Regions from separate parts of the Colwellia sp. BRX8-4 genome, predicted to be linked through region 1. Evidence: predicted binding sites of a transcription regulator. Region 1 holds the regulator's gene; each other region holds the start of a gene.
The links. Region 1 encodes sigma-54, which starts transcription at its own class of promoters, with help from an activator protein. Its sites were predicted from a motif close to GTTGGCACGNNNNTNGNNT; they were not measured.
Positions count from the first base shown of each region.

Region 1 (3,294 bases):
ACACGTAAGGCGACACTTTTACCTGACCCTGAGCGACCACTGACTATCAAGAGTTTCATTTGAGTTTTCCTGGATTATTATTAGATTTTATTAACGTTTAGCATGCTTTATTAAAGTAAAAAGCTCTTGCGAATTTTGGCATTTTCTTACTTGCTTTGCGAATTGTTTAGTACTAAATATTTGCGCGATACTTTGTAAGGTATCTAAATGTTGTTGGCAGTTTTCTTCGGGGACAAATAACGCAATAATAATATCGACAGCACGGTTGTCTATCGCATCAAATTCAACGGCTTGTTCACTGGTCAGCAATACAGCAATAACTTGTGACGTATTAGTTAATCGACCATGAGGAATCGCAATGCCATTCCCTATGCCGGTAGAGCCAACTTTTTCACGCGCCATTAAGCTTTCGAATAATTGATGAGTATCAATATTATCGAATTTTTTTGCCGCAGTTTCGCTAATTATTTCAAGGAGTTTTTTTTTGCTTGTACCCTTAATCGCACACAGGGTGCAATCAAGGGTAAGGATATCTTGCAACTTCATTATACTACTTAGATTCTTTGGTGAGTGAACAGGCGATAAACAGCATTAATGCTGATTCGTTTTACCTTTGTACTTCAATATTTGCCGGTCAAGCTTAACAACAAGACTATCAATAGAGGCATACATGTCAGCATTTTCAGCTTTTGCATGTAAATCAGAGCCACTAACGTGAACAGTCGCTTCAGCAATTTGATTTGATTTTTCAACGGTGAGAACAACATGAACATTATTGATATGATCAAAATGTCGGTTTAATTTTGCCATCTTAGTCGTGACGTTTTCTCGTAAAGCTTCGGTAATGTCAACATGGTGGCCAGAAAGATTAATTTGCATAAGCTTAATTCCTCATCTTTTCGTTAAAGTAAACTTTTTCGTTGGTTAGAAGGTGGAATAGAAAGTGACTCTCGATATTTTGCTATGGTACGTCGAGCTACATTTATCCCTTGATCGGCTAATAAATCAGCCATTTTACTATCACTAAGTGGTTTTGCTGGGATTTCGGCAGCAACAAATTTTTTGATTAATGCACGAATAGCTGTTGATGAACATTCGCCACCGCTTTCGGTGCCAACATGGCTTGAGAAGAAAAACTTCAGTTCGAAAATTCCACGTGGCGTATGCATATACTTTTGTGTCGTCACTCGTGAAATGGTTGATTCATGCATATCGACAGCTTCGGCAATATCATTTAAAACCATTGGACGCATGGCTTCATTACCATGTTCAAAAAAGCCAATTTGACGTTGTACAATACAGTTTGACACTTTTAATAAGGTATCATTACGGCTTTCTAAGCTTTTAATAAACCATTTAGCTTCTTGTAAATTTGAGCGAATAAATTGTGTGTCCGCTGTCGACTTCATCGAACGTGACATCGAAGCATATTGCTGATTCACCGAAAGTTTTGGCGCAGTATCAGGGTTTAATTCGACCACCCAACGGCCATTTTTCTTTTCAACAGACACATCAGGAATAACATACTGATCGTCACTCTTCATCACACTATCGCCGGGTCTAGGATCAAGTGATTGAATAAGACGCACCACTTCGCGCAGTTGCTCTTCTTTCAGTCGAGTTTTACGCATTAATGTACGATAGTCTCGGCTACCCAGCAGATTAATATGGTCACGCAAAACTAACTTACTTTCTGCTAACCAAGGTGTAGCGGGGTCAAATTGATTAAGTTGAATGATTAAACATTCTGAAATAGAACGAGCAGCGACACCGACAGGATCAAAGAGGTTAATACGTTTTAGTACCACCTCAATTTCATCAAGCTCTACTCCTTCAATGGCAACACTTTCTAAAATGTCTTCACTAGATACCGTTAAGTAACCGGCGTCATCAACAGCATCAATAATTGCTGTCGCTATAGCGCGGTCTGTTTCGGTAAAAGGGCTTAATTCCATTTGCCAGCGCAAATGATCTTGAATGGAGTCTTGAGTCTCGCCTTGGTAAGTATAATCTTCTGAAGCTGGGCCTGAGCTTGAACTTGCTGCACCGGCCGTGTAGTTATCATCCCAAGTGGTATCCATGTTTAATTCTTCAGGGATATCGTTCTTGTCCATGGCTTCAGTGGTGGTGATTTCATCAATGGTAGGCGTAGCGTCTTCGCTACCATCAGAAGCAGGGGCTTCTTTAACATCACCAGTACCGGCAGTGTGAGCTTCTTCAAGGTTGTCAGTACTTTTATCTTCGGGATTATTTGAAGACTCATCCATTTCTAATAATGGATTACTTTCTAAGGCTTCCTGAATTTCTTGTTGAAGCTCTAACGTAGACAGTTGCAGCAATTTGATTGCTTGCTGCAATTGTGGCGTCATGGTTAATTGTTGTCCTATGCGGAGTTGTAGAGTAGGGCGCATTTAGGTCATTAACTTCCTATTATTTTTAATGGGATATTTTCGTTTTTTTCATACGAAGATACTATTCATTTACTGACTACTATAGCGTGAATTGTTCACCAAGGTATACATCTCTTACGTGTTGATTTGCAAGAATTTGATCTGCAGTACCTTCTGCAATAAGTTCACCATGACTAACAATATACGCATGTTCACATACATCGAGAGTTTCACGTACATTGTGATCAGTGATCAACACACCAATGCCACGTTCTTTTAAGTGTAGAATAATTTTTTTAATATCACCTACTGAAATTGGGTCAACACCAGCAAAAGGTTCATCTAATAAAATAAATTTTGGTTCAGCAGCTAATGCGCGAGCAATTTCTACTCGGCGGCGTTCACCACCAGATAAGCTCATGCCTAAATTATCTTTGATATGACCTATGTTGAATTCTTCAACAAGATGTTCTAATTTCTCTTCACGTTCAGCATCTGATAATTCTTTTCGTGTTTGTAAAATAGCCATAATATTGTCGTAAACACTGAGTTTTCGAAAAATAGAGGCTTCTTGTGGTAAATATCCGATGCCTTTTCTCGCACGCTCATGCATAGGCGCTAACGTCAGGTTTTCGTCATTTAAGATAATATCGCCACTATCACTTTCAACTAAACCCACAATCATATAAAAAGAAGTTGTTTTTCCGGCACCATTTGGGCCTAGTAAACCGACTATTTGTCCTGCTGAAACTTGCATACTGACATTTTTAACCACTTTTCTGCCTTTATAGGCTTTGGCAAGGCCTTTTGCCATTAGGGTGCTAGTGCTCATAAATTAATTTTTTCCTGAGTTTTCGCGTCTGTGGTTGTCGCTTTAATTTTTTCTTTCGGCTGAAAAATCGTT
Region 1 covers NZ_JACGVS010000005.1:42,453-45,746, reverse strand. The annotation lists gene rapZ (RNase adapter RapZ) at 1-59, opposite strand, end outside; gene ptsN (PTS IIA-like nitrogen regulatory protein PtsN) at 91-546, opposite strand; gene hpf (ribosome hibernation promoting factor) at 592-879, opposite strand; gene H4J56_RS06065 (RNA polymerase factor sigma-54) at 903-2,411, opposite strand; gene lptB (LPS export ABC transporter ATP-binding protein) at 2,491-3,222, opposite strand; gene lptA (lipopolysaccharide transport periplasmic protein LptA) at 3,219-3,294, opposite strand, start outside.

Region 2 (3,294 bases), 150 kb from region 1:
AAAGTTAATAACAATAAAGAATAACGCAAAAATTTAGCTCAACTTAAGATACTTACCTTAAACTTATATAATTAATCGTCTATTTGCCACAAAAAAGCTCACCGAAGTGAGCTTTTTTTTCATTTAATCATATAGTCGAGATTATACGCTGTAATATAATTCAAACTCTAATGGATGAGTTGTCATGTTTACGCGTTGTGATTCAGCACGTTTAATAGCAATGTATGCATCAATCATATCTTTATCCATAACACCACCAGCGATTAAGAACTCATAATCAGCTTCTAAGCTTTGTAAAGCATCTTCAAGTGATGTTGCTACTTGTGGAATAGCTGCAGCTTCTTCTGCTGGTAAATCGTATAAATCTTTATCCATCGCATCACCAGGATGAATTTTGTTTTTAATACCATCAAGACCAGCCATTAATAAAGCAGTAAAAGCTAAATATGGGTTTGCTGCTGGATCAGGGAAGCGAGCTTCAATACGCATTGCTTTTGGTGATGGAACAATCGGTATACGAATTGATGCAGAGCGGTTACGTGCAGAATATGCAAGCATTACCGGCGCTTCAAAATGTGGAACTAAACGTTTGTAAGAGTTAGTAGCTGGGTTAGTAAAAGCATTCAATGCTTTAGCATGCTTAATAATACCGCCAATATAATAAAGCGCCATTTCAGATAAGCCGCCGTATTTATCACCAGCGAATAAGTTAACACCGTCTTTAGCAAGTGATTGATGAACATGCATACCAGAGCCGTTGTCGCCAACTAATGGCTTAGGCATGAAAGTCGCTGTTTTACCGTAAGCGTGAGCAACGTTATGAACAACATACTTGTATATTTGAACTTCATCAGCTTTTTTAACTAAGGTATTGAAGCGACATGCAATTTCGTTTTGACCAGCCGTTGCTACTTCATGGTGATGCGCTTCAACAACTAAGCCCATTTCTTCCATAACTAAACACATGGCTGAACGAATATCTTGTGATGAATCTACAGGAGATGTTGGGAAGTAACCGCCTTTAACGCCTGGACGGTGACCCATATTGCCTTCTTCGTATTCAGTACCTGAATTCCAAGCGGCTTCTTTATCATCAATTTTATAGAAAGAACCACTCATATCAGTACTAAAGCGTACATCATCAAATAAGAAGAATTCTGGCTCAGGACCAATTAATACAGTATCAGCGATACCTGTGCTACGTAAGTACTCTTCAGCGCGTTTAGCAACTGAACGAGGATCACGGCTGTAACCTTGCATTGTACTTGGTTCTAAAATATCACAACGAATATTTAATGTTACTGCATCTGTAAAAGGATCTAATACCGCTGAATCAGCATCAGGCATCATTACCATGTCAGATTCATTAATACCTTTCCAACCTTCAATAGAAGAACCATCGAACATTTTACCGTCTTCAAAAAAGTCTTCATTTACTTGGTGATAAGGAATTGAAACGTGTTGCTCTTTACCTTTTGAATCAGTAAAACGTAGGTCTACAAATTTAACATCGTTGTCTTTGATTAAATCTAATACGGCTTGTGACATGTAAAGTCTCCAGTGTCATTAAAATAAAATACGTTTGCATTTCGCATGATGGGCATAAAGCGAAATTCATGCCAATAGATAAAGCCTTTATATATAAGGTGTTAACTTATTTACTAAAGCCTACTTGCACCACTACTGTGCGTGAGCTGCGCTAAATTGGTGCGCCTGCTGATTGTTGGTGCTTAAGAGTATAACAGGGCATTACGATTCGTGTATGGAGAATTTAATATGAGCTGAAATATTTGTTGCTGTCTTTGTTGACTTCGTTGCTGTATAATTCGCGCCCAATTATAGCCCTATATTCTTTTGATGAAAAAGTCTTGCAAGAAGTGAGTAAAACCCGTGTTAGATAAATTACGTAATGTTGCCATCATAGCCCACGTTGATCATGGTAAAACAACTTTGGTTGATAAATTATTAGAACAATCAGGTACCCTTGATGCCCGCGGCGGTCTTGAAGAGCGTACGATGGATTCGAATGATATCGAAAAAGAACGTGGTATCACAATCTTAGCTAAAAATACGGCTATTAACTGGAACGGTTACCGTGTAAACATCGTAGATACTCCTGGCCATGCTGATTTCGGTGGTGAAGTTGAGCGTGTTATGTCAATGGTAGATTCGGTTTTACTTATTGTTGATGCACAAGAAGGCCCTATGCCACAAACGCGTTTCGTAACGAAAAAAGCGTTTGCTCAAGGTTTAAAGCCAATCCTTGTTATTAATAAAGTTGATAAGCCTGGTTCTCGTCCTGATTGGGTTATGGACCAAGTTTTTGAATTGTTTGACAACCTTGGCGCTACAGATGAACAGCTTGATTTTAAAGTTGTTTACGCTTCAGCAATCAATGGTTGGGCTTCGCTTGAAGAAGGCGTAACCGGCACAGACATGACTCCTTTATTTGATACTATTCTTAAAGAAGTGCCTGCACCAACAGCGGATCCCGATGGTCCATTCCAAATGCAAATATCTCAACTTGATTACAGCTCTTACTTAGGTGTAATTGGCGTTGGCCGTATTACTCGTGGTTCTGTTAAACCAAACCAACAAGTAACGATTAAATTAGCAACTGGCAAGATCCATAACGCTAAAGTTGGTAAAGTATTTGGTTACTTAGGTCTAGAAAGACTTGATATCGAAGAAGGTTTTGCTGGCGATATTATTGCTATTACTGGTTTAGGCGAGTTAAAAATATCAGATACGGTTTGTTGTCCTACAGAAGTTGAAGGCTTACCAGCATTATCTGTTGATGAACCTACTATCAATATGACTTTCCAAGTAAACACTTCACCATTTTGTGGTAAAGAAGGTAAGTATGTTACTTCACGTAACATCAAAGACCGTTTAGACAAAGAATTAATTCACAACGTTGCTTTACGTGTTGAGCAACTTCCTGATGCTGATAAATTTAAAGTATCAGGTCGTGGTGAGCTTCACTTAGGCATTTTAATCGAAAACATGCGTCGCGAAGGTTTTGAGTTAGCGGTATCACGTCCTGAAGTTATTATTCGTGAAATTGATGGTCAAATACAAGAACCTTATGAAAACGTGACCATTGATGTTGAAGAGCAGCATCAAGGACCTATCATGGAAAGAATGGGTGTTCGTAAAGCTGAATTAACAGATATGGCACCTGATGGAACGGGTCGTATTCGTATGGACTTCATCATGCCAAGTCGTGGTTTGATCGGTTTCCAAACTGAATTCATGACATTAACGTCAGGTTCTGGCTTAATTTATCATACA
Region 2 covers NZ_JACGVS010000005.1:190,340-193,633, reverse strand. The annotation lists gene H4J56_RS06770 (DUF4124 domain-containing protein) at 1-29, opposite strand, end outside; gene glnA (glutamate--ammonia ligase) at 142-1,548, opposite strand; gene typA (translational GTPase TypA) at 1,891-3,294, shown strand, end outside.
Region 2: the regulator sigma-54 is predicted to act here: its motif matches at 1,606-1,624, upstream of glnA (glutamate--ammonia ligase).

Region 3 (3,294 bases), on a different contig from region 1:
AAGCCTTTAGTCATCAAGGAAACAAGCTTAAACAACACGTAAGAGACAACCGCCGTATAGACAATAACAGTGCCAATTCCCACTAATTGAACACTGACCTGCCCTAACATCGTGGTGATACCCTCTGCATAACCATAACCACTAAAAGCGCCTAGCTCTGTAGAAGAAAACACACCCGCTAATAAAGTGCCTAAAATACCCCCGACACCATGCACGGGAAAAACATCTAAAGAATCGTCAATTTTTAACTTTTGTTTAATATAGACCGTTGAATAAAAACAAATAAAACCCGCAGAAATCCCTATAACTAGTGCGCCACCTGGGCCAACAAAACCTGATGCAGGTGTTATTGTCCCTAAACCGGCAACCATGCCCGTTACCGCGCCTAAGACACTCGCTTTACCAAATTTTTTCCATTCAATAGCAGCCCAAGTCAGTGCACCTGCTGAAGCGGATAAATGCGTGACTAACATAGCCATTGCTGCGTCACCATTGGCGGCTAAGGCACTACCACCATTGAAACCAAACCAACCTACCCAAAGCAAACCTGCCCCCGTAATAGTCATGGTTAAGTTATGTGGCAACATAGGCGTTCGAGGGAAACCATATCGAGGACCTAAAACAACAGCAGCAACCAAGGCAGCAACACCACAGGTAATATGCACCACAATACCACCGGCAAAATCATAAATGCCCATTTGGCCTAACCAACCGCCGCCCCAAACCCAATGAGTTACCGGAGCATAAACCGCTAGCAACCATAAGCCACTAAAAATTAAGACTGCAGAAAACTTCATTCTTTCTGCATAAGCGCCAATAATAAGTGCAGGAGTAATAACCGCAAACGTCATTTGAAATAAAGCAAACAAGCTTTCCGGAATATCACCAACAAGGGTTTCTTTGGTTATTCCCATCATAAGTACTTTGCTAAAATCACCTATCCACGCATTACCTTCACCAAAGGCTAAGCTATAACCGACCACAAACCAAAGTATCGAAGAAAGAGCAGCAATTGAAAAACACTGCATAAGAATAGAAAGAATATTTTTACGTCGAACTAATCCACCGTAAAATAAAGCGAGTCCGGGTAAGGTCATCATTAGGACTAGAGCCGTTGATGTGAGGATCCACGCCGTATTTGCGCCGTTCAATTCGTCATTGCTGGCAAAACTTGGCAATGCGACCGCGGACAAAAGTAAAATAACAAGTGTTAATACTTTATTCATCGTTATGCTTGAGTGTAACTGTTTAAATAGCTTCATTATCTGTTTCACCTGTTCTGATCCTAACAATATGTTCGATGTTAGTGACAAATATCTTACCGTCACCTATTTTTCCTGTTTGCGCTGTTTCAAGAATAGTGTCGATAACACGCTCAACCATTTCATCCTTAACAGCGAGCTCAAGTTTCATTTTTGGTAAAAAATCGACAACATATTCGGCACCACGATAAAGTTCGGTATGACCTTTTTGTCGGCCAAAACCATTAACTTCGCTTAACGTTAATCCTTCTAGACCTATCTCACTGAGTGCTTCACGAACATCATCGAGTTTAAAAGGTTTGATTATTGCGGTTATCAACTTCATTTGTTCACCTTTAGTGCATATTATTTAAGATTGTTTATATAAATTTATTTAAGCACCATTTGTGCCCAAAGAGACAATCAACTAAAAAACAATAAGTTAAAAAATAATAATTAATATTACACCGCTCAAATGCACCAAAATGTTGCACACAAACATAACCCAAACACCATATTGGTGCGCAGATTATGACCATTAGTCAGATTTTATGTTTAAGAAAAAGTGTAAAGGGCAAAATTGAAGGTTTAGTATTAGCAAAGGTTAGAGATGGTAAATAGCGCACAAAAAAAAAGCCCTACGGGTGTAGAGCTTTTAAGCAGAGACAATAACGACTTAATCGATTAGCTGATACTGCTCGCGTAAAATATCAATAATTTCAGCTTTAGGGTTAGCAGACAAAACAATTTTTTGACCGGTAATTTTCTCAGCGATCGCTGTGTATGTTTGTGACACATCCATTAATACGGATGCCGGTAACTCATTGTTGCGAGCTAAAGCTAAGCGCTCGTCCATGCGATTTTTATTTAATAAAATATCAGCATCAGGGAAATGTGCTAAAAGTAATTGGCGGAAACCTTCTTTCGAGTTTTCAACCACTTTACCGGCACGATATTGCTCGCCATCCCAAATACGTGAAGAATCAGGCGTACCCACTTCGTCCATATAAATTAACTTGTCGTTGCCAGCTTTATCTTTTACATAGCCAAATTCAAACTTAGTATCTACAAAGATTTGGTCAAGCTTTGCCAACGCATCAGAAATAACGTCAAAACCTTCCGTTAATAATTTTTCGTATAAAGTAATATCATCAGGCGTTTTAAAATTAAAGGCTTCAAAATTATCTTCAATATTTTTGCGAGTAATATTAACATCATCAATCGCAGGAACGCCCGGAATGCCTTCTAAAATACCTTTTGTTGAAGGTGTTTGTAGAAGTTCAGGTAGCTTTGAATCTTTCAATAATCCTTCAGCTAATTCGATACCACAAAAATCACGTTCACCTTTTACGTATGAACGCCACATAGAACCGGTAATATACTGACGACAGATAGCTTCAATCATTACAGGTTTAGCTTTTTGTACGATCCAAACAAACGGATGTGGAATATCAAGAATATGACTATCGGCTAGACCTTGATCTTTAAATAATTTAAACCAATGATTTGATATAGCATTCAGTGATGCACCTTTTCCAGGTACACCTTGCATACCACCTTCGCCTTGCCAGATACATTCAAAAGCAGAAATACGATCACTAATAACCATAATGGCTAAAGGTGTGTCGTCGGCAACATCATAGCCTTTCTCTTGAATTAGTCGCTTACTATCCGCGTCGGTTAACCAATAAACACTGCGCACTTTACCGCTGTGAACTGGTGCATCGGTACGAATAGGTAAATCATTATTTACCGCTAAAATTTGATCTGCAAGACTCATCGGTTTAAACCTTAATTATCAAGTTAATATTAATTGTAGCGAATAATATCTTTGCGCGTTATCCCAAAAGATAAAATAGTATTCGGTATAATTAATAAAAACATTTTAATACATTATAACCAAGGTGTTTAGTTTAATTTCCAAAGTAAAGAACGGAGCTAATAACTATTAGTAAGTACTTTAAAACGCAGAAAGTGAGCTAAAGAACAAGTTAGTATAATTAAAAAAAGAAAAGGACGCCTAATGGCGTCCTTATCTCAAAGCTTTTTCAAG
Region 3 covers NZ_JACGVS010000014.1:107,500-110,793, forward strand. The annotation lists gene H4J56_RS12980 (ammonium transporter) at 1-1,262, opposite strand, end outside; gene H4J56_RS12985 (P-II family nitrogen regulator) at 1,249-1,587, opposite strand; gene H4J56_RS12990 (phosphoribosylaminoimidazolesuccinocarboxamide synthase) at 1,918-3,021, opposite strand.
Region 3: the regulator sigma-54 is predicted to act here: its motif matches at 1,638-1,656, upstream of H4J56_RS12985 (P-II family nitrogen regulator).